Regions from separate parts of the Alishewanella sp. BS5-314 genome, predicted to be linked through region 1. Evidence: predicted binding sites of a transcription regulator. Region 1 holds the regulator's gene; each other region holds the start of a gene.
What was found. The regulator sigma-54, encoded in region 1, starts transcription at its own class of promoters, with help from an activator protein. The targets are predictions, from matches to a motif close to GTTGGCACGNNNNTNGNNT.

Region 1 (5,764 bases):
ATGAAGGCACTGACTGTAAAGCACATCTATCAGGGCCAGGAAAATAAAATGGCCGCCTTTGCGGAAATTCTGGCGCTGTTGCAACTTCAGCCAGATCAGGTTGCCTATATAGGTGATGATCTGGCCGACTGGCAGGTAATGCAGCACTGTGGCCTGGCTGTCGCTGTGCGGGATGCCCATCCCTATCTGCAACAACAGGCGCACCTTTGCACCAGTTTACCCGGTGGCTATGGCGCGGTGCGGGAACTGTGTGATTTGTTACTGATTGCACAGCAGCGCTTTCTGCAATTTGATGGTAGCAGCACATGAGAAAGTTTTTCGTATTAAGTGTCACCGCCCTGGTACTGCTTGCGGCCTACTTATGGTTTGCGCCGCAAGGCGGCGATACCGATCGCCAGGCCGACCGCGAATTCCTGCCCGATTATATTGCGGAAAACCTGACCTTGCGTGTTTATGACCAGCAGGGCTATATTGCGGATCATCTGCAAGCCAAACGGCTGGAACATTTTGAGCAACTGGGTTTTACGCAGTTTGAATTGCCGCGCTACACCCTGTTTAACGATGAACATCAAGCCGCTTGGGAAATCAGCAGTCAGCAAGGTATTTGGTTTCCGGAAGATAAAATTATTCTGGAACAGCAAGTCCTGCTCAGAAATTTGCTGCCTGGCGAGTTTATTGAACAGGTTGAAACAGCCTCATTACAAATGCTGTTGCCAGAAAAAACGCTGCAAACGCATGAGCGGGTGCGGCTTAGCGGACCAGGCTTTTATATTCTGGGCATCGGCCTGCAGGCCGACCTCACGGCACAACATTTAGTGCTGCAAAAACATCTGGAAACGGTATACGCCAATGAAAACTAAGTTATTAATCGCTGCAGTATTTTTTAGTTCGCAAGCTCTGGCAGCGACGAAGCCAGATCATACTTTGCCGATTGCGATTAACGCAGATAATACCGAGGCGTCCATTCGCGATAATATCGCGGTTTACGTCAACAATGTGGAAGTCACCCAAGGCTCCTTGCTGATCAAAGCCGATAAGCTGGAGATCAATGCCAGTGCCGGTAAAGGTAATGAGGTGTTTATTTTTACCGGTCGTCCGGCTACCTATTCCCAATTACTGGAAGGCGACCGGCCGGTAACGGCTCAGGCGAATGAGATCCGCTACGATTTGGCCAGCCGGACCCTGACGCTGACTGCGGATGCCGAGCTTACCCAGAGCGGTTCTCTGGTGCGTGGTGATGTGATTCGTTATAACATCGAGTTACAACAGTTAACGGCCGGCAGTGAACAAAACCGGCGGGTAACCACCATTTTCACGCCGGAAACCAAGGAAAATCAATGAAGTTAGTGGTTTCACATCTGGCCAAAAGCTATAAAGGCCGGCAGGTGGTAAAAGATGTCAGTCTGGAAGTCAAAGCAGGTCAGATCGTTGGCTTGTTGGGACCCAATGGTGCCGGCAAAACCACCACTTTTTATATGATTGTTGGTCTGGTGCCATCCGATAAAGGTCAGATCACGTTAAACGAGCAAGATATCACCTTCGCCCCTATTCATCAGCGGGCTCGGGCGGGTATTGGTTATTTACCGCAGGAAAGTTCGATTTTCCGCAAATTGACGGTATACGACAATTTGCTGGCAATTCTGGAAACCCGAAAGGAACTTAACCGGCAGCAACGGGAAGAAATCGCCGATGACTTGCTGGAAGAATTTCATATCGGGCATATTAAGAATAGTCTTGGCATGGCGCTGTCTGGTGGTGAGCGGCGGCGGGTAGAGATCGCACGCGCCCTGGCCGCAGATCCGGCTTTTATTTTGCTGGATGAGCCCTTTGCCGGCGTGGACCCGATTTCGGTGCTGGATATTAAAAAAATTATTCAGCACCTATGCCAGCGCGGCATCGGGGTACTGATCACTGACCATAATGTGCGGGAAACCCTCGATGTCTGCGAAATAGCCTATATTGTCAGTCATGGTGAATTAATTGCCGCCGGCTCGCCGCAGGATGTGTTAGCGAATCAACAGGTCCGCGATGTATACCTGGGTGAGCAATTCAGGCTATAGTAGGGCAATCAGCGTCAAGTCCTCCACCCGCTGACACGGAAGGCGCAATCAGGCGGCACAGACCGCAGCCACTTCCAGGATGGAGGGGATATACTCAGGAGAGAATCAGACTTACATGAAGCCGTCTTTACAACTTCGCCTTGGCCAACAGCTAACAATGACGCCGCAGCTGCAGCAAGCGATCCGCTTATTGCAGCTTTCCACCATTGAGCTGCAGCAGGAAATTCAGGAAGCGCTGGATGCCAACCCCTTGCTTGAGCCCGACGACGACTTCGAACCGGGCACGCCCGAGACCGACCTGAGCCTGTCGAATATCAACCGTGAAGAAAGCAGCGGGTCAACGTCTGACAGTGAAGACTACCAGGCTGGTAATGACGATTATCCGGAATTTAATGACGTTAGTGAGCGCGATACCAGCGAGGCAATGGCCGAGCAGAATATCCAGGAGGACTTACCACTGGACAATAACTGGGACGATTTAGTCAGTGCCGCCCCGGTCAGCAATGGCGCCCTGCCAGACGAGGATCTGGTATATCAGGGCGAAACCACTGAAACCTTGCAGGATTATTTGCGTTGGCAAATGGACCTTACCCCTTTTTCTGAGACAGACCGCGCCATTGCCGAAGTCATTATTGAAGCCGTCGATGAAGCCGGTTTACTGACCATAGATGTGGAAGATATCTTAGCCTCACTGCAGCTGCCGGATGTCGAAGCCGATGAAGTCGAGGCTGTATTAAAACGGATCCAATTGTTTGACCCTGTCGGTGTGGCGGCCCGCTCAGTGAAAGAGTGCTTGCTGATCCAGCTACGGCAGTTTGATCCTGCCACCCCCTATTTAAATGATGCAAAACAAATAATCAGCGAATATACCGACTTTTTAGCTAACCGGGACTTTCGTTCTTTGATGCGGGTGACTAAACTCAAAGAAGATGAGTTAAAAGAAGTGATGCGCCTGATCCACAGCCTGAACCCGCGCCCCGGCGCCGATGTGATCAGGCAGGAACAGCAATATGTGATTCCTGATGTAGTGGTTACCAAGGTTAAAGGTCGTTGGCAGGTGGAGCTGAATCCGGATGCCATGCCCAAAGTGAAAATCAACCAGCAGTATGCTGCGCTGTCCAGAACGGTCAGAAGCAGTGCCGACAGCCAGTTTATCCGCTCACATCTGCAGGAGGCGAAATGGTTTTTGAAAAGTCTGGAAAGCCGCAACGAAACCTTGCTAAAGGTCGCCAACTGTATCGTGCAACAGCAACAAGCCTTTTTTGAGCATGGCGAAGAGGCCATGAAACCCATGGTATTAAATGATGTGGCAGAAATGGTAAGTATGCATGAGTCAACAATTTCCCGGGTTACTACCCAAAAGTATATGCATACGCCGCGCGGAATTTTTGAACTTAAATTCTTCTTCTCCAGTCATGTTAGTACAGAGAGTGGTGGTGAATGTTCATCTACCGCCATCCGTGCCTTTATTAAGAAATTGGTGGCAGCAGAGAACCCGGCTAAGCCACTGAGTGACAGTAAGATGGCAGAAATCTTATCCGAACAGGGGATCAATGTCGCAAGGCGTACCATCGCCAAGTACCGTGAATCGCTGTTTATTGCGCCATCTAATCAACGAAAGACCTTGCTGTAAGTGTCTTAACAAGAAGGAAGAGTCTATGCAAATCAACTTAACTGGCCGTCATGTAGAAATTACCGACTCTCTGAGAGAATATGTAGACAGTAAATTTTCCAAGCTGGAGCGTCATTTCGAGAATATCAATAACGTGCATGTTATTCTGAACGTGGAAAAACTGAAGCAAATCGCTGAAGCCAAAGTACATTTAAACGGCGGTGAAGTCTTTGCGGTGTCAGAAGATGAAAATATGTATGCTGCAATTGACCAGTTAATTGATAAACTGGACCGGCAAGTGATTAAACACAAAGAAAAGTTGTCGCGACACTAACCATGATAAATTTAAGCGCTATGCTGGAGAAGAACTGCACCAAGAGTGCAGTTCTTTTTAACAGCAAAAAACGGATCCTCGAATATATTGCCGAACTGGCTCATCAACAGCTGCCAGAGATGTCTGAGTACAGCATTCTGGAAGCCCTGATGACCCGGGAAAAGTTGGGTTCAACCGGTATTGGTGGTGGTATTGCCATTCCCCATGGCAAGCTCGACTGCGTTACCTCACCGATCCTGATATTTGTGGTAAGCCAGGATCCGATCCCCTTTGACGCTATCGATAACCAGGGCGTCGATATTTTTTGTGCCATCCTGATCCCGAAAGATCAGTGTCAGGCTCACTTAACTACACTTTCTGGTATTGCAAAACTGCTGACTCAAAAAGATCTGACCAAAAAGATCCGACATGCCAGTTCTGATCAGGAGCTGTATCAGTTATTAATGGACTATAGCCAACAAACGGGTGAAAAATGAAACTGCTGGTAGTCAGTGGCCGCTCAGGTTCAGGAAAATCGGTGGCGCTGAGAGTAATGGAAGATTTGGGCTACTACTGCGTCGACAATATTCCGGTTAATTTATTACCGACTCTCGCTAATGCGGTGATGGGTCAGTATGAGCGGGTTGCCGTCAGTATTGACGTACGTAATCTGCCGAATGAACCGGAAGAGCTGGCGGAGATCCTGTCTTACCTGCCGCGTAAGCTGGAACTGACTATCCTGTATCTGGATGCGGACCATACCACCCTGATTAAACGCTTTAGCGAAACCCGGCGTTTACATCCGCTATCTCACCAGGCGATGTCACTGGATGAAGCGATCTCCCGCGAACAGCAACTGTTAGATCCTATTGCCAGCCGCGCCGATCTCTATATTGATACCACTGACCTTAACGTACACCAACTGGCAGAAGTATTGCGTGAACGGATCCTTGGCCAGAAAACCGGTCGCCTGGTGATCCTGTTTGAGTCCTTTGGCTTTAAATATGGCATTCCCAAGGATGCCGACTTTGTGTTTGATGCCCGTTTTCTGCCCAATCCGCATTGGGAACCAGAGTTAAAGCCCCTGACGGGTCTGGATCAGCCAGTAAAGGACTATCTGGCGGCAGAAGCCATAGTAGGTAAATATATCTGGCAAATTAACAGCTTTATCAGCAGTTGGTTACCGCATCTGGAGCGTAATAGCCGCAGCTACCTGACAATCGCTATCGGTTGCACCGGTGGCCAACACCGTTCGGTTTATATCGCGGAAAGTCTGGCGGAAAGCTATCGCAGTCAACGTGATGATGTGCAAATCCGGCACCGGGAGTTAAAACGTCATCATGGCCGCTAAACTCAGTCAACAGGTTACCATCATCAATCAGCTGGGGTTACATGCCAGGGCTGCCACTAAGTTGGTACAACTGTGCCAGAAATTTTCGGCTAAGGTTGAACTGGTGCAGGATGACGGTAAAACGGCCGATGCCGGTAGTGTGCTGGCACTGCTGATGCTGGCCAGTAGCAAGGGCAAAACCCTGACTGTTACCACTGAAGGGCCTGATGCTGCAGCAGCGCTAGAGGCGATAGTGGCGTTAATAGACGCCGGCTTTGACGAGCTCTGAACCGGCGATTTCGGCCGGTTTTTCTTTATTCCCCCCCCTAAATCTGCTACCTTTACTGCCTTGTTCAGTTTTTTTAATTGAAAATTAGTAGCTTGAACTACTCTTAAACAGCAATCCGCGCCACGCTGGGGTGCGTATCAACCGCAATTTCAGGCTATCT
Region 2 (5,764 bases), 1.7 Mb from region 1:
CACAGCTAAAGCCAGTGGCATTCTGCACGAAGGCTCTGGCGTTCAGGCCGCACAGGAAAGCGTAGTAATGCGCTGCGCTAACATCATAGACCAGACCTGGATTGGCTGCACTGGCTGGTACCGCGTGGCCGGCGCCAAAGTCGAAAGGATCAGCTGCAGTTGCCCCATTTTCCTTCGTTACGTTCTGTCGCGCAGTGGTCATCAAGGCTGATTTAATCATAGCCGGAGACCATTCAGGATTTGCGCCACGAAGTAAAGCCGCCATACCAGCAATATGCGGGCTGGACATTGAAGTACCTTGCAGATAGACAAAGGGAACATTCGGGCGAGTTAACAACGGGCCCTCAGAGGCGGCTGCCAGAATGCGAACGCCAGGAGCAGTAATATCGGGTTTGATAATATCTGCTGAAGCCAGGTTAGCACCACGCGAAGAGAAGGAGGCCATAATATTTCCAACTTCAGTACGCTGTTGCAGGGCTCCCGGAGCCAGGCGAGCGCTAACGGTTTCGCCGCTGTTGATAGCACTCAGAATCGTCTGGCCATTCGCCAAAGAGATCATCACGCCTGGAATATTAAAACGACCCGTGCCGCCCATGACAATAGGAGCGGTACCGTCACTATTGATCACGATAGCACCAACTGCGCCGGCAGCTTGAGCTGCGGCTAGTTTAATATCAAAGCCGCAGGTACCACGCTGCATAACAACCAATTTACCGGCCAGAGCTGCGCTATTAGTCAGTGTAGTACAGGCTAAAATTGGATTAGCAACGGCCAAATCAGCCTGAACCGGGCTTATTGTCGACAGTGGCACTGTGGTTGAAGCTTCAACTGCCTGGTAATTGCCAGCTGCTGCTCCGCTTAATACCGAAAAATTCGTTGAGCCAGCGACAAAAGAAGTACCGTCATAAGTTGAGGCGGCAACACTCATTACCCATGGAGCAGGAGTACCCACGGTGCCAGCGCCCGGACCACTGTTTCCAGCTGAAACAGAGACAAAAACACCGGCTTGAGTTGCACGAAGTTTTGCGGCTGCCGCTATTGTGGTCAGGCTTGTAGTACTGCCACTGATTGAGTAGTTGATAACATCGACACCATCCGCTACCGCGGCATCAATCGCAGCCATGGTATCACCGCCAAAGCAACCCCGCTCAGCAACGCCACTCGGACTGGTGTAACTGCTATTCCAGCAAGCTTTGTATGCCGCAATACGTGCACGCGGAGCGATACCCGTTACAAAACCAGCAGGCTGGCCGTCAATAATAGCTTGCACCCGCTCGTTGCCCGCCGCTGTGGCAGCAACGTGAGTACCGTGGTTATCCGCATCCCGGGGCGAGCGATATTCACCTGGCTGTAAATTATAAACAGAGGTAAAGGCTTGGTTGAAAAAGCGCGCACCGATCAGTTTATTATTACAACGAAAGGTTGCATCCTGGCCAGAATCACAAAAACCAGTGAATTTTTCCAGCAATGAATAAGTACCGTCATCAGCAAAGCTTGGATTCTCAGGCCAAATACCGGAATCGATAATACCAATAACGACGTCTTCGCCTTTCACTCCAAGGGTATGCTGACCATTTGCACCGTTTAAACCAAGGAATTCAGGTGTGTTTGCTGTATCCAGTTGCATTGGTTCATCCAGCCAGATACCAATAACATCAGGATGTTGTTGTAAGCGCTGAGCCTCGTCAGCAGTTAACACCGCAGAAAAACCGTTAAAGGTGTGCGTGAAAGAGTGCAGGATATTGCTGATGCCCTGTTGTTCAGCCAACTGCTGATGGAACTGTCTTACCCGTTCATTATAGGCCTGCATAGCGGGTGATTGGGCATTGTACATATTGCCCGCCGCCAGTTGGTTGTTAGGTGCCAGCTCGCCTAAATTTACCGCTTGCTCAACGCCAGTCAGACCTTTAACCTGAATAATATAGGGAGCCTTGGTTGCTGAAAGCTCAGACAATTGAAGTTCGCTGGTATCAACGCTGATCTCAAACGGGTTGGCAGCAAGGTTAGGGTTGGCAACAACGCTGCCGATTGAGCAGGTTGCTATCACAGACAAGCTCAATAGCTTGATTTTAGTATTAAGTTTTTTTGTTAGCATTATTTTTATTTCTCATTATTAAGATCGTACTTAGCTTTAGCACCAACTTGAATAACTATGCTAAAAAAACACCTTTATAGTTAACTGTAAAGAAAACTGACAGCTATATGATGTTTTTCGGCAAGTGTTTAAATTGGTGTAATAAAAGCTGACAGTATTAACGCTTTGCTGTGTAGCTACGACGAGTCTTTGCTAAACCAATCATCCCTAACAACAATAAAGCCAGTGTGGCGGGAGCCGGTACGGGTAGCCGCGCATTACCAAGAGAGATCTCAATAACACCTAATGAGCTGCCTGCTGAAATGTCCATAAAACCAAAATCATCAGCAAAAAAGAGTTGGTAGCTGATGTTGTTGAACTCATCCAGGACTTCGAAGGTTAAAAAAGACAGGCCTTGTTTCAGATTGCTCATCGAAAACTCAGCATAAAATAAATCGCTCATTTGCTGAACAAAACTTGTTCCAAATAACGTCAACTCAAACCAGGCTTCGACCTCAAATTTATCAACATCAAATTCAAACGCCTCTAGCACATTGATGCTGACAGAACCTATTAAGGCTTTATTGCTACCTTCAACTTCATAGATATCCTGACTAAGGATCAGAGAAGCGTGAGCAGAAGGTTGGAACAATACAAAGGACCCGGCTAAAAGCAGTAGCGCAGAAAAAAACTTCTTCATTAATTCGTACTCCTGGATTATTAATGTTTATTATAAATTATGCATTTTTATGCAGTTTGAGAGTAACTGCACTGCAAAATCCAGGATGCACGCTTCATGCCAGCTCATTAACAGCAAGGTCAACTCTGTTAACAATTAAGCGGTTTTCTTTATTCTTTTAACCTAGAACGGATGGTGCGGAACCTATTCTTTTGGTGGGGCTACAGCATCTGCTACCTGAATTAGCTACAGGTTGCAGATGCTGAATACTAACGGTAAGGATTGCGTGATAACTTTGTGAACTGGCTAAGGATGATGATAGTAGCTGTTAAACTATAGGTAAACATAATCAGTCGGCTCCAGGCCGCCATGCTTAAACCGGCAAATTGCCAATCCACACTACCACAGGTGCCGGTCACCTCAAATACCGCGGGCAGCCATTTATCTAACGCCAGCCAGGTTGGAAAATCCGCAAATAAGGCGCAGGTCGTAAAGCCACCCTCGGCTAAAATTTGTTCAATACCTACCAGCTCCTGCGCCTGATATAGGCCATATAAGGCACTACTTAGCCACAAGCTCAGTGCGGCAAACCTCATTACCGTATTACGAGGTGCCAGTAACGCCAGTAACGCCGCCAGTAAAATACCGGCAAAAGCAACCCGGATATAAATACATTTAATGCAAGGCTGATAATTTAACGCGTACTGGAAATACAGCCCGGTTAGCTCCATAGCCAGAGCGGTTAACGCTAACAGTAACCAGGGCCAGCGTTGCATCGATAAGGATTTCAGTGTTTTAAACATGGTATGACGATCTGTTATTGTTGTTTTGCTGGCTAATCTAAGGGATTTCAACAAAATACACAATGCAAGCCGAAGGGCAGTGGCAAGCTGGCAAGCTATTTTTACAAGCTGACTTGTTAATGGCATCGGCTCTGGTACAATCAGTGCCAACTTATAAGAACCATTATTGACACGGATAACGGTGCATGACCAATCTGATTAAAGCACAAAGCCCGGCGGGCTTTGCCGAAGAATATATCGTTGATTCTATCTGGAATGGCAAATTTGCCCCGGGTTCTATTTTACCGGCAGAGCGCGAGCTCTCCGAATTAATTGGTGTTACCCGTACCACGCTGCGTGAAGTATTACAGCGGCTGGCGCGTGATGGCTGGTTGACTATTCAGCATGGTAAACCCACTAAAGTAAATAACTTTTGGGAAACCTCAGGCCTGAATATTTTGGAAACCCTGGCCCGGCTGGACGAAGAGCGGATGCCGGATCTGGTCGACGAGCTGTTATCTGCCCGGACTAATATCAGTGCGATTTATATTCGCGGCGCCATTAAAACCCATCAACAACAGGTCATTGATGCCCTGACTGGCTCTGAGCAGTTGGAAGATACCGCCGAAGCCTTTGCTGATTTTGACTATAACCTGAACCATGAATTGGCTTTACATTCGTCAAACCGGATCTATGTGCTGATTTTAAATGGTTTCCGTGGTTTGTATAACAAAATTGCCCGCTTTTACTTTTCCAGCCCGGCGGCGCGGGAACTGGCCCGCCAGTACTATCAGCAATTAAAAGCCCTGGCGCAAACCGGCAAGCATGATGATGTGGTGATGACAGTGCGTAAATATGGTATCGACAGCGGTAAGATCTGGTCTGAACTGCGGCCGACCATTCCGCGCGATCTGATGGAATAAGCCAACTTAGTCTAAGATAAAAGCCGCAGCCCGCTCTGCGGCTTTTTTATGGCTGTTGCACTGGGCTGACTACACTTTTTGATATAAGATATTCCCAATTGTTATAAGTGTGTCTTTAGCGGAGTCCAAGATGTCAGTAGCAGCCATGACCTGCCGGAAAGTCAGTGAGATCTATCTGGATAACAACGCTACCACGGCGGTGCTACCTGGCGCGGCGGAAGCCGTGTTGCAATGTATGCAACAGGATTTTGGTAATCCCAGCAGCACACACAGTACCGGCATTAAAGCCAAGGCGTTGTTAGAGCACAGCCGCAAGCTGGCGCGCCAGTTATTGGGCGCTGATAACGGCGACATTATCTTTACCTCAGGAGCTACCGAAGGCATCCAAACCTCAGTGCTGTCGGCATTGCTGGCGATCCGTGAGCGCGGCTTGGCGGGGCCTGACACCCTGTTACTCTATGGCGCAACCGAACACAAGGCGGTGCCGGAGAGTCTGAAACACTGGAATAGCCTACTACAACTTAATGCCAGTATCTGTGCCATCCCGGTACTTGCCAATGGCCTGCTCGACTTAGCGGCGCTGGCAGAGCTGCTGCCAAAGGCGGCTCTGGTCTGTACTATGGCTGCCAATAATGAAACCGGTGTGCAGCAGGACCTGCTGGCGATTGAGCAGTTGCTAAACCAGCATAATGCGGATGCTTACTGGTTGGTTGATTGCGTGCAGGCGCTGGGCAAAATGCCGCTCAATCTGGCGGCAAGCCGGATTGATTATGCGCCCTTTAGTGGCCATAAGCTGTACGCCCCCAAAGGCATCGGCTTTTTATATGTGCGCAAAGGGGCTCCTTATCAGCCACTGATCACCGGTGGGGGCCAGGAAGGCGGCTTACGCTCCGGTACCGAAAATCTGCCGGGTATTGCGGCGCTAAACTATATCTTTCAGCAATTGCTGGAACCCGAGCACAGCATCTTTGCTGGCAGCAAGCAACTTTATCAGTTCCGCGAACAACTCTTAGCGGCGCTACGCCAGTTATTTCCGGCACTGGTGCTAAACAGCGACTTACCGCAGGCACTGCCAACCACGTTAAACTTTTCGGTTCCCGGTTTTTTTGCCAAAGATATTCTGGATCTATTCGATGCCGCTGGTATTCGGGTTAGCTCAGGATCGGCCTGTAGTTCAAAAGTTACAGGTAGCTTTGTGCTGGATGCGATGGGGCTGGAGCGCTGGCGCAGTGAAGGGGCTATCCGCTTATCCTTTGGGCCGGCGTTTAGTCAGGCCGAGTGTGAGCAAGCCTGTCAGCGCATCCTA
Region 3 (5,764 bases), on a different contig from region 1:
AATATCGATTTTACGCTGCAAAAAGTGACGGAGTTATTCGAAAAGGTCTGAGGATGTACCAAGGCTGCCATTAGCGGCAGCCTCCAGAAAGCCCAGAGCAGGAACAAAAAAGGCCGCGGCCAAATCGATGCGGTAGAAATCCAGCAGGCTGTCGTAATATCGCCCTTCATTTAAGCCTAAGCGGTAATGCCATTGCTGTGCAAAGCGCTCGGCCTGATGACTAAAGTTCAGCACCAACAGGCCCTGACTATTGCCCTGCGAAAAAGGCATATTTTGTTGCAGCAGAGGGAGCGGCGCTAACCCGCCAGCCAGACTGCACTGAAGATGGCTGTTAGGCAGCAGTCGCTCAGCCGGTAGCGGCTTGCCATCGGTTTTCGCAAACCCCAGAATCTCTTCCTGTTGCGCTACGGTCAGTTGCTGCCAGTGTTTCAGGTCCAGGTTGGCGCGATAAAAATGCAAATAACTACCGCCAGCGAACATGGGGGAATCAACAGCAGGCACCAAAGCAGCCTGACGCCGTTTTATACCGCGGGGATTCTGCGGCGCATCCGGAAAACCGGTAAGTTGCCTGCCATCCAAATAACGGAAGCCGGAGAGTTGCTCAGACACTTCAATATTCGCCAGCAACAGCTGCTGGATCTGTTGTAGCGCAATATAGTTTACATCCAAGCGATCCGATCTGACCTGGATCAGTAAATCAGCCATACTGCAGCTCACTGCCAGATGCTCTGAAGGTAGTACCGGAAAGGCCTGTAAGCCTGCCGGACGTTGCCAGGGATAAAGGCTATCCCAATAATGACTACTGATAGCCACCAGACCGGTTAGCATCGACTCCGAAAAATGTTCGGCCAAGCGTTGCAACATTTGTGGAATGCGCAGCAGCTTTTGCCGCAAAATGGCTTCCTGCCCATCCAGGACATTACACAACAAATAACTCGCATGTAAATTTGCTTCGGCACAAATGCCTAATTGTTCCCGCGCCATGCCAGTGTAAGAGTTCCGGTCTGTTTAATATCCTTGCCCCTAGTATACCCTAAATCAGTCTAAGCTTAATCCCCCGAAAGTTTGTGAGATATATCTCACAAAAGACGCAGCCAAAACGCTATTTTAAGCCACCACCTTAGGGACAGAATCAATTAAGCGACTGTATTTAAATAACTTATTCAAATTAACTACTATCTTACAACTTTATGACTAAGATACGAATTGTCTTACAAGGCCCCCAAAGCTGCGGCAAAGGTGCATAATACTCACATCGACGGAATGATAGCTGACAGGAAGTTAGCTGGCAGGATGCCCGACAGGAGTCGAGCGCTTTGATGCGCAGCAGGTGCCGGATGCACTGAACAGGCAGGATGCACAAGGAAGAAACAGGACACCTTCAGGATGAAGAAGGCTCGGCAGGATGAAAGAGCTTTGATGGACAGCCTTGGATGGCAATATTGATCCCGGGTCGCAGGCTGCGGCCAGGCAGATGGTAGTAAGGATAGCCGTTACCATCATAGGATAAGTCATCGTTGATGACGGCAGGATGCGCCAGCGGGCACCGGAGTGCCCACTACCGGAACTCAGGATACTGACCGGATGTCAGTTGCAGGATGCTCAGGCGGGATGCCATCAGGACGAACAGGATTTGCCTCAGGGATCGAGGTTGCAATGGATGCATCAGGAATCAGTGGCCGCGCAGTTTGCGGCCCGCTTCCTTTATACTACCTCACTTTTTTCGCCCCAGCTTTTTTACCCCAAATACACGCTAATATTTTTTTCAGCTAATACCAGCTACCTTTCTGGCCGCCTTATTTTCTCCTGCCTTTGCACACCCGTGCCTGGCGCAACAGTTCCGCTGACAGATAAAAAAACCCCGCGGCTTTCACCACGGGGCGTCAAATTCAGACAAAGGACAAGGATAGACGTGTTTAGGTGGTTCAGGTTTAGTGGGGATTGCCGGTTAGCGGTGCTAACAGGGTTTCGCCCACAGGCTCCCGCAACGTGCCACCTGCACGCTGCGGGCTGCTTACTTTACCGAGGCGACAAATTCAGGATAGGCTTCGATACCACACTCTGAGCTGTCGACACCCTCGTATTCGGCTTCTTCGCTGACCCGGATCCCCACTACTAACTTCAGCAGGTACCACACCAGCAGACTGGTGGCAAATACCCAGCCGAAGATGGTCAGGGCACCAATGATCTGGCCGCTAAAGCTGCTATCACCATTGGTAATAGGCACTAATAACAAACCATATAAGCCCACTACGCCGTGCACTGAAATCGCACCGACCGGATCATCGATTTTAATTTTATCCAGCGCCAGGATAGACGCGACCACTAACACACCGGCAATAGCGCCAAACAGTGAGGCTTGCAGCGGTGTTGGCGTAGAAGGCTCTGCGGTAATGGCAACGAGACCCGCCAGAGCACCGTTTAACGCCATGGTCAGGTCGGCCTTGCGGAACAGGATCACCGAGGTAATCAGGGCTGCGACCACGCCTGAGGCAGCGGCGGCGTTGGTATTCAGAAACACCACAGCCACACTGTGCGCATTGGCAATATCACCCAGTTTTAATACCGAGCCGCCGTTAAAGCCAAACCAACCCATCCACAGGATCAAAGTACCTAAAGCTGCCAGCGGCATATTGGCACCTGGGATCGCATTGACTTTACCGTCTTTACCGTATTTGCCTTTACGGGCGCCTAACAGTAATACCCCGGCTAACGCTGCAGCCGCACCCGCCATATGCACTATGCCTGAGCCGGCAAAGTCAGAGAAACCCAGATCGCCTAAGTTATATAAGCCAAATACTTCTTTACCGCCCCAGGTCCAGCTGCCTTGCATCGGGTAGATAAAGCCGGTCATGACCACGGCAAAGGCTAAAAAGGCCCACAATTTCATCCGCTCCGCTACAGCACCAGAGACAATCGACATTGCTGTCGCGACAAAGACCACCTGAAAGAAGAAGTCAGAAGCACCGGAATAGACGGCGTCACCGGTAAAATCATCTTGCTCCGCAAAGGAGGCTAAAGTGGCATCTACATCAATTTCTGCAATACCTTGCAGGAAAATGCCGCCATCGTACATAAAGTAGTAGCCGCAGACTAAATACATGATGCAGGCAATCGAATAGAGCGCGACATTCTTGGTCAGAATTTCGGTGGTGTTCTTGGCCCGCACCAGACCGGCTTCCAGCATCGAAAAGCCCGCCGCCATCCACATCACCAGCACCCCACACATCAGGAAGTAGAAGGTGTCCATCGCAAACTGTAAATGATAAATTTGTTCTTGCATGGCAAGGCTCCTTAAATCGCTTCAGCGTCAGTTTCGCCGGTACGGATCCGCACCGCCTGCTCCAGGTCATAGACAAAGATCTTGCCATCGCCGATCCGCCCGGTATAAGCCGCTTTCTGGATCGCTTCCAGTAAGCGTTCTACCTGATCGTCCTGGGTAGCAATTTCCAGTTTCACTTTCGGCAGGAAATCAACCTGATACTCGGCTCCGCGATAGAGCTCGGTGTGGCCTTTCTGGCGGCCAAAACCCTTTACTTCGGTAACCGTTAAACCTTCTACCCCAATGTCCGCAATCGCTTCCCGGACATCATCCAGTTTGAACGGCTTGATGATGGCACATACAAGCTTCATGATGGTTTTCCTTATCGACTAATTATGCTGTTCGCTTAAAAAGATAAGAAAACCTTGTGCCAAGATTTTTATTTGATATAAAACATAAACTTAAGCTTTACAGCTTACAGTTGGCGAAAAAAAACGCACCAGTTTAGTGCGTTTTTCCCTGCCAGAGTGCAAGCCAGTACCCGCGCCGGCAATCTGAAAAGCAGCGTATCGGCATGACGTTATGTAGCAGGTTATGCCGGCAGAAATTCCTGCCAGGCTTGTATTAACAACAGCAAATCTGCCAGCCCACATTCGCTGCAAAGCCCGCTTTCATCCAGCTGTAAATCGTCGTCCAGCTCCTCCGGCAGTGATTGTACGGCCAACTCACCGCTCTCCGTCGCCAACAGACTATTATGGCAAACCCGCACTTCCTGCTGCTGCACCAGTAAGCTAAATTCACGCCCCTGATACTGCCAGTCCTGATAAGGCTTGAGTGCCTGTAGCCGGCTTAGCAGCGGCTGGTAAGCACTGGCGCGGTGCGCAAACTCATCCAGCAGAAATTGCTGCAGCGCCGCTTGTTCAGTGGCGAGTTTAAGCCGGTAGCGCCGGCTGTCGCGATCATAGATAAAGTCGTATTCCATCTTTGCCAACTGTTTGCTTTATTGCGGCTGCAGAAATAACAACGCCTGCACAAGGCAGGCGTTGTTAGTCGTTACTAAGTGCTTACACCGCTTGCTGGATAATCACATTATCCGCTTTTTTGGTGTACTGCGGCATCTTATGGAAGTTCAGGTAGCGATAGGTATCGGCTGCCGTGGCATCGATCTGTTTCGCATATTCCATATATTCTGCCACTGTCGGTAATCTTCCGATAATTGAAGATACCGCAGCCAGCTCAGCTGACGCCAGATACACATTAGCACCCTGACCTAAACGGTTCGGGAAGTTACGGGTAGAAGTAGACACTACCGTTGACTTCTCAGCCACCCGCGCCTGGTTACCCATACAGAGTGAACAGCCTGGCATCTCGGTGCGGGCCCCCACTTTGCCGTAAATACCGTAGTAACCTTCTTCGGTCAGCTGGGCCTGGTCCATCTTGGTCGGTGGCGCAATCCATAACCGGGTTGGTAACTGGCCTTTGAACTTATCCAGTAACTTACCGGCAGCACGGAAGTGGCCAATGTTAGTCATACAAGAACCGATGAACACTTCATCAATCTTGTCGCCGGCAACTTCAGACAGTAAACGGGCATCGTCCGGATCGTTTGGCGCACACAGTACCGGCTCTTTAATGTCGGCCAGATCGATTTCGATCACTTCAGTGTATTCAGCATCGGCATCGGCTTCCATCAGCTGTGGATCTTTCAGCCAGGCCTGCATCGCATTGATACGGCGCTCGATAGTGCGCACATCACCGTAACCTTCAGCGATCATCCACTTCAGCATCACGATATTCGATTCCAGATATTCGGCAATCGACTCTTTTGACAGCTTGATGGTACAACCGGCTGCTGAACGCTCAGCAGAGGCATCAGATAATTCAAACGCCTGCTCTACGGTCAGATTCGGTAAACCTTCGATTTCTAAGATACGGCCAGAGAAGATGTTCTTCTTACCTTTCTTATCAACCGTCAGCAAACCTTTCTGAATGGCAACATAAGGAATGGCGTGCACTAAGTCGCGCAGCGTAATACCAGGCTGCATTTCGCCTTTAAAGCGCACCAGTACCGACTCTGGCATATCCAGTGGCATTACACCAGTCGCTGCGGCGAACGCCACTAAACCTGAACCTGCCGGGAACGAAATACCAATCGGGAAACGGGTGTGAGAGTCACCACCGGTACCCACAGTATCAGGCAGCAACATGCGGTTTAACCAGCTGTGGATAATACCATCGCCCGGACGCAGTGAGACACCGCCACGGTTCATAATAAAGTCTGGCAGAGTATGATGCGTATCCACGTCGACCGGCTTCGGATAAGCGGCAGTGTGACAGAACGACTGCATCGTCAGATCGGCAGAGAAACCTAAACAGGCTAAGTCTTTTAACTCGTCACGGGTCATAGGGCCAGTGGTGTCTTGTGAACCTACGGTAGTCATCTTCGGCTCACAGTAAGTACCAGGACGCACGCCTTTCACGCAACACGCCTTACCCACCATT
Region 4 (5,764 bases), 1.8 Mb from region 1:
GATTGTATCCAGCTTGCGCCTGTCCACCTCAGAACTTTTATCATCGCTCAGCTCTTCCAGCTCAACCGCTTTAGCACCGCCTTCGGCTTCCGCCATTGCGGCTGCCCATTCATCCATGGTGTCCTGATCATTTGCCATCTTCGTTACCTTCTGTCTCGTTCGCTGATATTTAAATCAGCCTCTAATTCTAAAATATCGGCATCGTTATCCAGGCGCCTGCCGCCCTTGGTAAAGACCTGCATTTCGGATTTCGCCGACTCTGGCCGCTTAATTTTCTCGGTGATCTTCAGCGCTACATTGTCCCGTGAGCGGCCAAGCTTAGCGCGGAAGGTGGGTAAGTCCTCGATTAATACCGTGATATGCTCCGGGATCTCTACCGGGATAATGTCACCGGCTTTCAGCTCCATAATGTCACGCAAGGTCAAGTCCACGTCCAGCATCTTGGTACTGAGGTCAACTTTCACATCCATAATCTCGTCACGCAGCGCTTTTGACCAGCGTAGATCCGTATCTTCCTTATCGCTCTGCACACCCGCATCCAGCAGTTCGCGGATCGGTTCCAACATCGAATACGGCAAGGTGACATGAAAATCGCCGCCACCACCGTCCAGTTCGATATGGAAGGAGCTAATCACCACCACTTCTGTCGGGCTGACGATATTCGCCATTGCCGGGTTGACTTCAGAGTCCAGATACTCGAACGAGACATCCATTACCGGTGCCCAGGCTTCTTTGTAATCTTCAAAAATCAGTTTTAACAGCATTTGAATAATACGCCGCTCTGTTGGCGTAAATTCGCGGCCTTCAATCTTGGCGTGATAACGACCATCACCACCAAAGAAGTTATCTACCAGAATGAACACCAAACGCGCTTCCATGGTGATCAGGCCGGTACCTTTTAATGGCCGGAACCGCACCATATTTAAGCTGGTCGGTACAAACAGGGTATGAACATATTCGCCGAATTTGATCATCTGCACGCCGTTGATTGACACCTCGGCAGTGCGGCGCATCATATTAAACAAACTGATCCGCATATGGCGGGCAAACCGCTCGTTTACCATTTCCAGCGTAGGCATACGACCACGAACGATACGGTCGTGGGATGAGAAGTCAAACTGCACCGTGCGCCCGCCATCGGCGCCATCGCTGCTATCTACTTCTTCTTCTTCGACTTCATCGACGCCATGTAACAGCGCATCAATTTCATCCTGCGATAGTAAGTCAGACACTGTTATTCACTCTTGTTATTGCATCACAAAACCGGTAAACAAAACTTCTGCGACGACAGCACTGCCCACCACATCCAGCATCGCGGTTTGCAAATCGATCAGCGCTTTGTTCTTTAATTGTTCTTTCCCGGTTGACGTTATTAATTCATCAGCACTGGCGGTACTAAAGGTCGCCAGTAAAGTTCCTTCAATTAATGGGATATGCCGCATCGCCAGCGCCTGATTGGCATCGCCACGGACCATCAGTTGCACCCGGATCTGTACCAACCGATCCCGGTTTGCCCCCGCAACATTAAATACGAAAGGTCGTGGCATCTGCACATAAAGCGCCGAGCCCTGCGCCACGGTTGGGCCAGCGCCAGCTTCAGTGCCAGCTTGCTCGCTAGTGACTGGGGCACTGCTATCACCGCCACTTAACAGAAAAAATGCCACCACCGCCAATACCAGCAGCAGGCCGGCAGCTGCGCCGATAATGATCAGTTTTTTCTTTTTTGCGCCCTGATCGACCAATTCCAGTTCATTTTCCGCCATACCACGGCTCCCTCAGCCCCACTGTAAAGATGTTATTATGCTCACCGGCCCGAAACTTTGTAAATGAAAAGTCAGACAGTTGGCTGTTGCTTAAGCATAGTAGTCAACCAAACGCTCAGAAAGCTTAACCTGAATTTGCTGGGTCGGCATTGCGTCATCGCCTGTATCAGCCAATTCTGTGCCTTGCTGCTGCCCCTGACTATTCTGACCGGTTTGCTGGCGCTCTTGCTGCTGCACCTGGCCTTCTCCCAATTGGATCCCTTGTTGCTGTAACATTTCCCGTAAACGGGGCATTTGCTGCTCCAATAGTTCTTTTGCTGCTTGCTGCTGCACGATAAATTGCACTGATGCTTGTTCCTGCTGCAGATTTACCCGGATCTGCATCTGACCAAGCTCGGCAGGATCAAGCCGGATTTCGGCAACCTGAATATTTTGCCTGACCATTACATGCACCCGCTCACGCAGCTGCAAAGTGGCATCCTGCTGCTGCAGATTCAGTTGCTTTAATTTCGCACTCAGCTCTGGACTGGCAACCGGAGCATCCGCTTTCTGTTGCTGTATAAGCTGCTGCTCAAACCGGTTTTGTAATTGGGTCGTCGTTTCAGCTAAGTTGCCAGCTTGCACTTGCACTGCGCTGGCGCTGTTTGCGGCTAGCACGACTTCCAACCGACTAATCGGCGGCAAGGCTTTGTCTGAGCTGGTTTCCACTGGCGGAATCGCATCTGTCAGGCTGACGTTACGACCAGCACTGCGTTCGCGTGACGCTGTTTCGCTGTCAACTTTACTATGCCGCTCCGCTGTTCCCTTTGCTGCCGGCGAGGTTCCCGCAACACGGCTAACCGCAGCTTGCAGCGGCGCCGCAGACTGGCTGACAGCCTGAGGCGCTGCCGTAACAGCCAGCGCAGCGACCTCAGCTACGTCGTTAATAACAACAACCGGCTCAACCGCCGTTTTATCCACTGGCACTGTTGGATCCGCAACGGCTTTACTGCTACTCAACGGGGCTGTCTGCTGAGCCGCTTGGGACGGCAGCATCTGTTGCATCAGTTCAACAACTTCTTGCTCCGGCGCAAGCATCGCGGCAGAGGTAGTTTCCGGAGCTATCGCTGGCTGAAGTGGCGTCTGCGGCACAGCAGAAGTCGGCGTGCTGACTATCGCTTTATCAGCCTGACCGTCGGTAACGCCTGCAGCTTTGGCACTGACCACCGGCTGCATGATCGTACGTTTTAAATCAGCCGCTGCTTGCGTGACTACGGTTCGCTCCGACTTCGCCTGAAGTTGCAGCACGGGGTCGAGGTTGGCCTGAGCCGTTTCTTGCTCAACCTCGGTGCCTGATGGCTCAGTAGCCGACGCCGCTATAGCGGGCGCAGATATTACAGGCTCTGATAATTGCTGCGCCGTGCCAACTTTAGTTGTCGGGCTGCTACTGCTCTGTTGTCTTGTGGTGTCAAACTGCTGACTGAAAATTAACTCTGCTTGCTCTGCCGGTAATAATGGCGACTCTGGTACAGGCCCGATTTGCTGTTCAATTACCTGGTGCTGCATTAACTGCTGTTGGATCGCCATAAAACGCTTTTTATCCAACTGTGCACTGGTTTGGTTTGCCTGTTCAATTAAGCCCAACCAGGAAATAGCCGCCTGCTGTGCAACCGGCTCAGGTTCAACAGGCGGTAACGAAATTTCGGACCAGACGGCAATGTCCGCATCCGACAATTCTACTGGTATTGGTTCAGCAGCTGCTGCCACTGATTGCCCGGCCGGATCCGCTGCCACAACGGCTGGTACCGGTAGCGGAGTCAGCTCAGCTTCTGCAACGGGTTCAGGGGAGGCAAGCTGGCTGGGTACAGCGGCAACAGACTGCCGCTGCGGCAACTGTTGTTGTTGTTCGTCACTGAGCAAGCGGGCAAAAGTGGTTTCGCCGTTATAGCCAGCCTCCGCCGTAGTGGCAAAACCCGGCACTTCGCTAAATGCCAGCGACTCTGCCGGGTTTAACAGCATTGATATCTGCACACCTTGCGTCATAGAGATATACCTGTAATCCGTTGCTACTTGCGCCTGCGGTCAGTATTAGCTTGTGCACTGACTGACCTTGGGCTTTATTTGTTCGCCATCTTTGCGCTGCAAAAATGCTTGTCACAGTACTGCTGACAAATTACATTCAAAATTCGCGCCAGTTTTCAGTGACCCGGGGTAATGACATCGGCGCGCCAGCTCACGCTGTCGGTTTGACCCGCTGCCTCTGCTTAGGGCGTGTTGACGTTTACTGCTTGTTTTTGCAGCCGTTTGGCTGGTGTTTATACAAGGCAGAGCTTGTGATGTGTAGTTATTCTACATGAACAAGCGATAACGCAGTAGAAACGCCAGCCAAACGCTGCCCGGAGGGTTCGCGCTGGCGGCGCTTTGCTCTTTGTCACTCGTCACTTATTTAGAATGACTAAACTGCGCTCCTCGTTTCGCGATCAAAACGCCGCCAGTGCGAACAAAATCTAAGCAGCAAACGTCAACACGCCCTAGTCACTGTTTAGCAACAGCCGCTGCTGCATAAAGCGCTGCAGGGCATAATCATCTGCCAGTTTTTGTTGCTGCCGCTCCTGCGTCAGCTGTTCACGTTCAGCTGCTAACTGCAGCAATTTCTCTAATGCCTTACGTTTGGTTTGCATCTTCAACCAGCTTTGTTTGCGTTGTTCAGCTGCGTTTCGGCTTTGCTGTACCACCCGCGCTTGCTGGCTTAATGCCTCATCTAATTTGCTGATAAAAGCCAGAAACTGGTTATACTGCCTGCCGCCCAGCCCTATTGAGCCCTGCTGCTGGCTTTGTTGGATGTAGTCAGTGCGGTATTGCGCCAGCCCCTGATATTTTTGCTCGGCTTGCTGGTACATCTGTTGTGCCCGGACAAAGTTGGCCTGTAACTGTTCTTCGCGCTCTTTTTGTACTTTGATCAACAACGCTAGCTTACTGCTCATGTTCTACCCCGTTGATTCGGCGCCAGCTGGCTTAATGCACTGAGACAATCATCGTAAGGTACGACATCCTTCATCCCCTGTTGCAAGAACTGATTGATCCGCGGTAACAATTGGATCGCCAGATCCAACTGGGGATCACTACCGCGAACATAGGCGCCGATAGCAATCAGATCTTTACTTTGCTGATAGCTGGCATAGAGTTGCTTAATGCTACGCGCCAGTAACTGATGCTCTTCACTGGTAACGGCCGGCATCACCCGGCTAATTGACTTCTCAATATCGATGGCAGGAAAGTGTCCAGCGTCAGCAAGTTGCCGCGATAACACGATATGGCCATCCAGGATCGCCCGTGACGCGTCGGCAATCGGATCCTGTAAATCATCGCCTTCAGATAATACCGTGTAAAAGGCCGTAATTGAGCCCTGATGGCCGGAGCCGTTACCGGCCCGCTCCACCAGCGCCGGTAATTTGGCAAACACCGAGGGAGGGTAACCTTTGGTTGCCGGCGGCTCGCCAACAGCCAGAGCTATCTCACGCTGCGCCTGGGCATAGCGGGTAATTGAATCAATAAGTAACAAAACATCAAGCCCTTGGTCCCGGAAGTACTCCGCAACCTGAACCGCGGTTTCACAGCCTTTTAGCCGCATCAGCGGCGAAACATCTGCCGGCGCCGCCACGACCACAGCCCGGCTTTTACCGTCTTCGCCAAGGATCTCGTCGATAAACTCTTTCACCTCGCGGCCACGCTCACCGACCAGCCCGACCACGATAACATCTGCGGCAGTGCCGCGGGTCATCATGCCGAGCAGTACGCTCTTACCGACCCCTGAGCCGGCAAACAACCCCATCCGCTGGCCTTTTCCCACTGTCAGGATGGCATTGATAGTGCGGACGCCGACATCCAGCGGCTGTTTAATCGGACGCCGGTGTAAAGGGTTTATGGCTTTACCTTTGCCACTGCTAAACTGCGTCGCCGCGATGGGGCCTTTACCGTCCAGAGGTCTGCCAACACCGTCAATCACCCGCCCCAATAAGCTC

Region 2: H1D31_RS06550 (PEP-CTERM sorting domain-containing protein) is a predicted target of sigma-54. The motif match lies at 2,860-2,878, and genes of this name have one in related genera.
Region 3: glnK (P-II family nitrogen regulator) is a predicted target of sigma-54. The motif match lies at 3,679-3,697, and genes of this name have one in related genera.
Region 4: H1D31_RS05870 (flagellar hook-length control protein FliK) is a predicted target of sigma-54. The motif match lies at 3,920-3,938, and genes of this name have one in related genera.

Annotation. Positions count from the first base shown of each region.
Region 1 is NZ_JACEHJ010000002.1:2,106,918-2,112,681, forward strand. Features, by position in the region: gene kdsC (3-deoxy-manno-octulosonate-8-phosphatase KdsC) at 1-309, shown strand, start outside; gene lptC (LPS export ABC transporter periplasmic protein LptC) at 306-860, shown strand; gene lptA (lipopolysaccharide transport periplasmic protein LptA) at 850-1,341, shown strand; gene lptB (LPS export ABC transporter ATP-binding protein) at 1,338-2,060, shown strand; gene H1D31_RS14370 (RNA polymerase factor sigma-54) at 2,176-3,693, shown strand; gene hpf (ribosome hibernation promoting factor) at 3,719-4,006, shown strand; gene ptsN (PTS IIA-like nitrogen regulatory protein PtsN) at 4,009-4,482, shown strand; gene rapZ (RNase adapter RapZ) at 4,479-5,336, shown strand; gene H1D31_RS14390 (HPr family phosphocarrier protein) at 5,326-5,604, shown strand.
Region 2 is NZ_JACEHJ010000002.1:440,462-446,225, forward strand. Features, by position in the region: gene H1D31_RS06545 (S8 family serine peptidase) at 1-2,047, opposite strand, end outside; gene H1D31_RS06550 (PEP-CTERM sorting domain-containing protein) at 2,253-2,774, opposite strand; gene dsbB (disulfide bond formation protein DsbB) at 3,023-3,556, opposite strand; gene fadR (fatty acid metabolism transcriptional regulator FadR) at 3,742-4,458, shown strand; gene H1D31_RS06565 (aminotransferase class V-fold PLP-dependent enzyme) at 4,589-5,764, shown strand, end outside.
Region 3 is NZ_JACEHJ010000001.1:507,632-513,395, forward strand. Features, by position in the region: gene argR (transcriptional regulator ArgR) at 1-51, shown strand, start outside; gene H1D31_RS02365 (Dyp-type peroxidase) at 34-984, opposite strand; gene H1D31_RS02370 (ammonium transporter) at 2,015-3,283, opposite strand; gene glnK (P-II family nitrogen regulator) at 3,295-3,633, opposite strand; gene H1D31_RS02380 (YacL family protein) at 3,855-4,244, opposite strand; gene acnB (bifunctional aconitate hydratase 2/2-methylisocitrate dehydratase) at 4,327-5,764, opposite strand, start outside.
Region 4 is NZ_JACEHJ010000002.1:292,355-298,118, reverse strand. Features, by position in the region: gene fliN (flagellar motor switch protein FliN) at 1-138, opposite strand, end outside; gene fliM (flagellar motor switch protein FliM) at 144-1,232, opposite strand; gene fliL (flagellar basal body-associated protein FliL) at 1,248-1,763, opposite strand; gene H1D31_RS05870 (flagellar hook-length control protein FliK) at 1,854-3,785, opposite strand; gene fliJ (flagellar export protein FliJ) at 4,274-4,726, opposite strand; gene fliI (flagellar protein export ATPase FliI) at 4,723-5,764, opposite strand, start outside.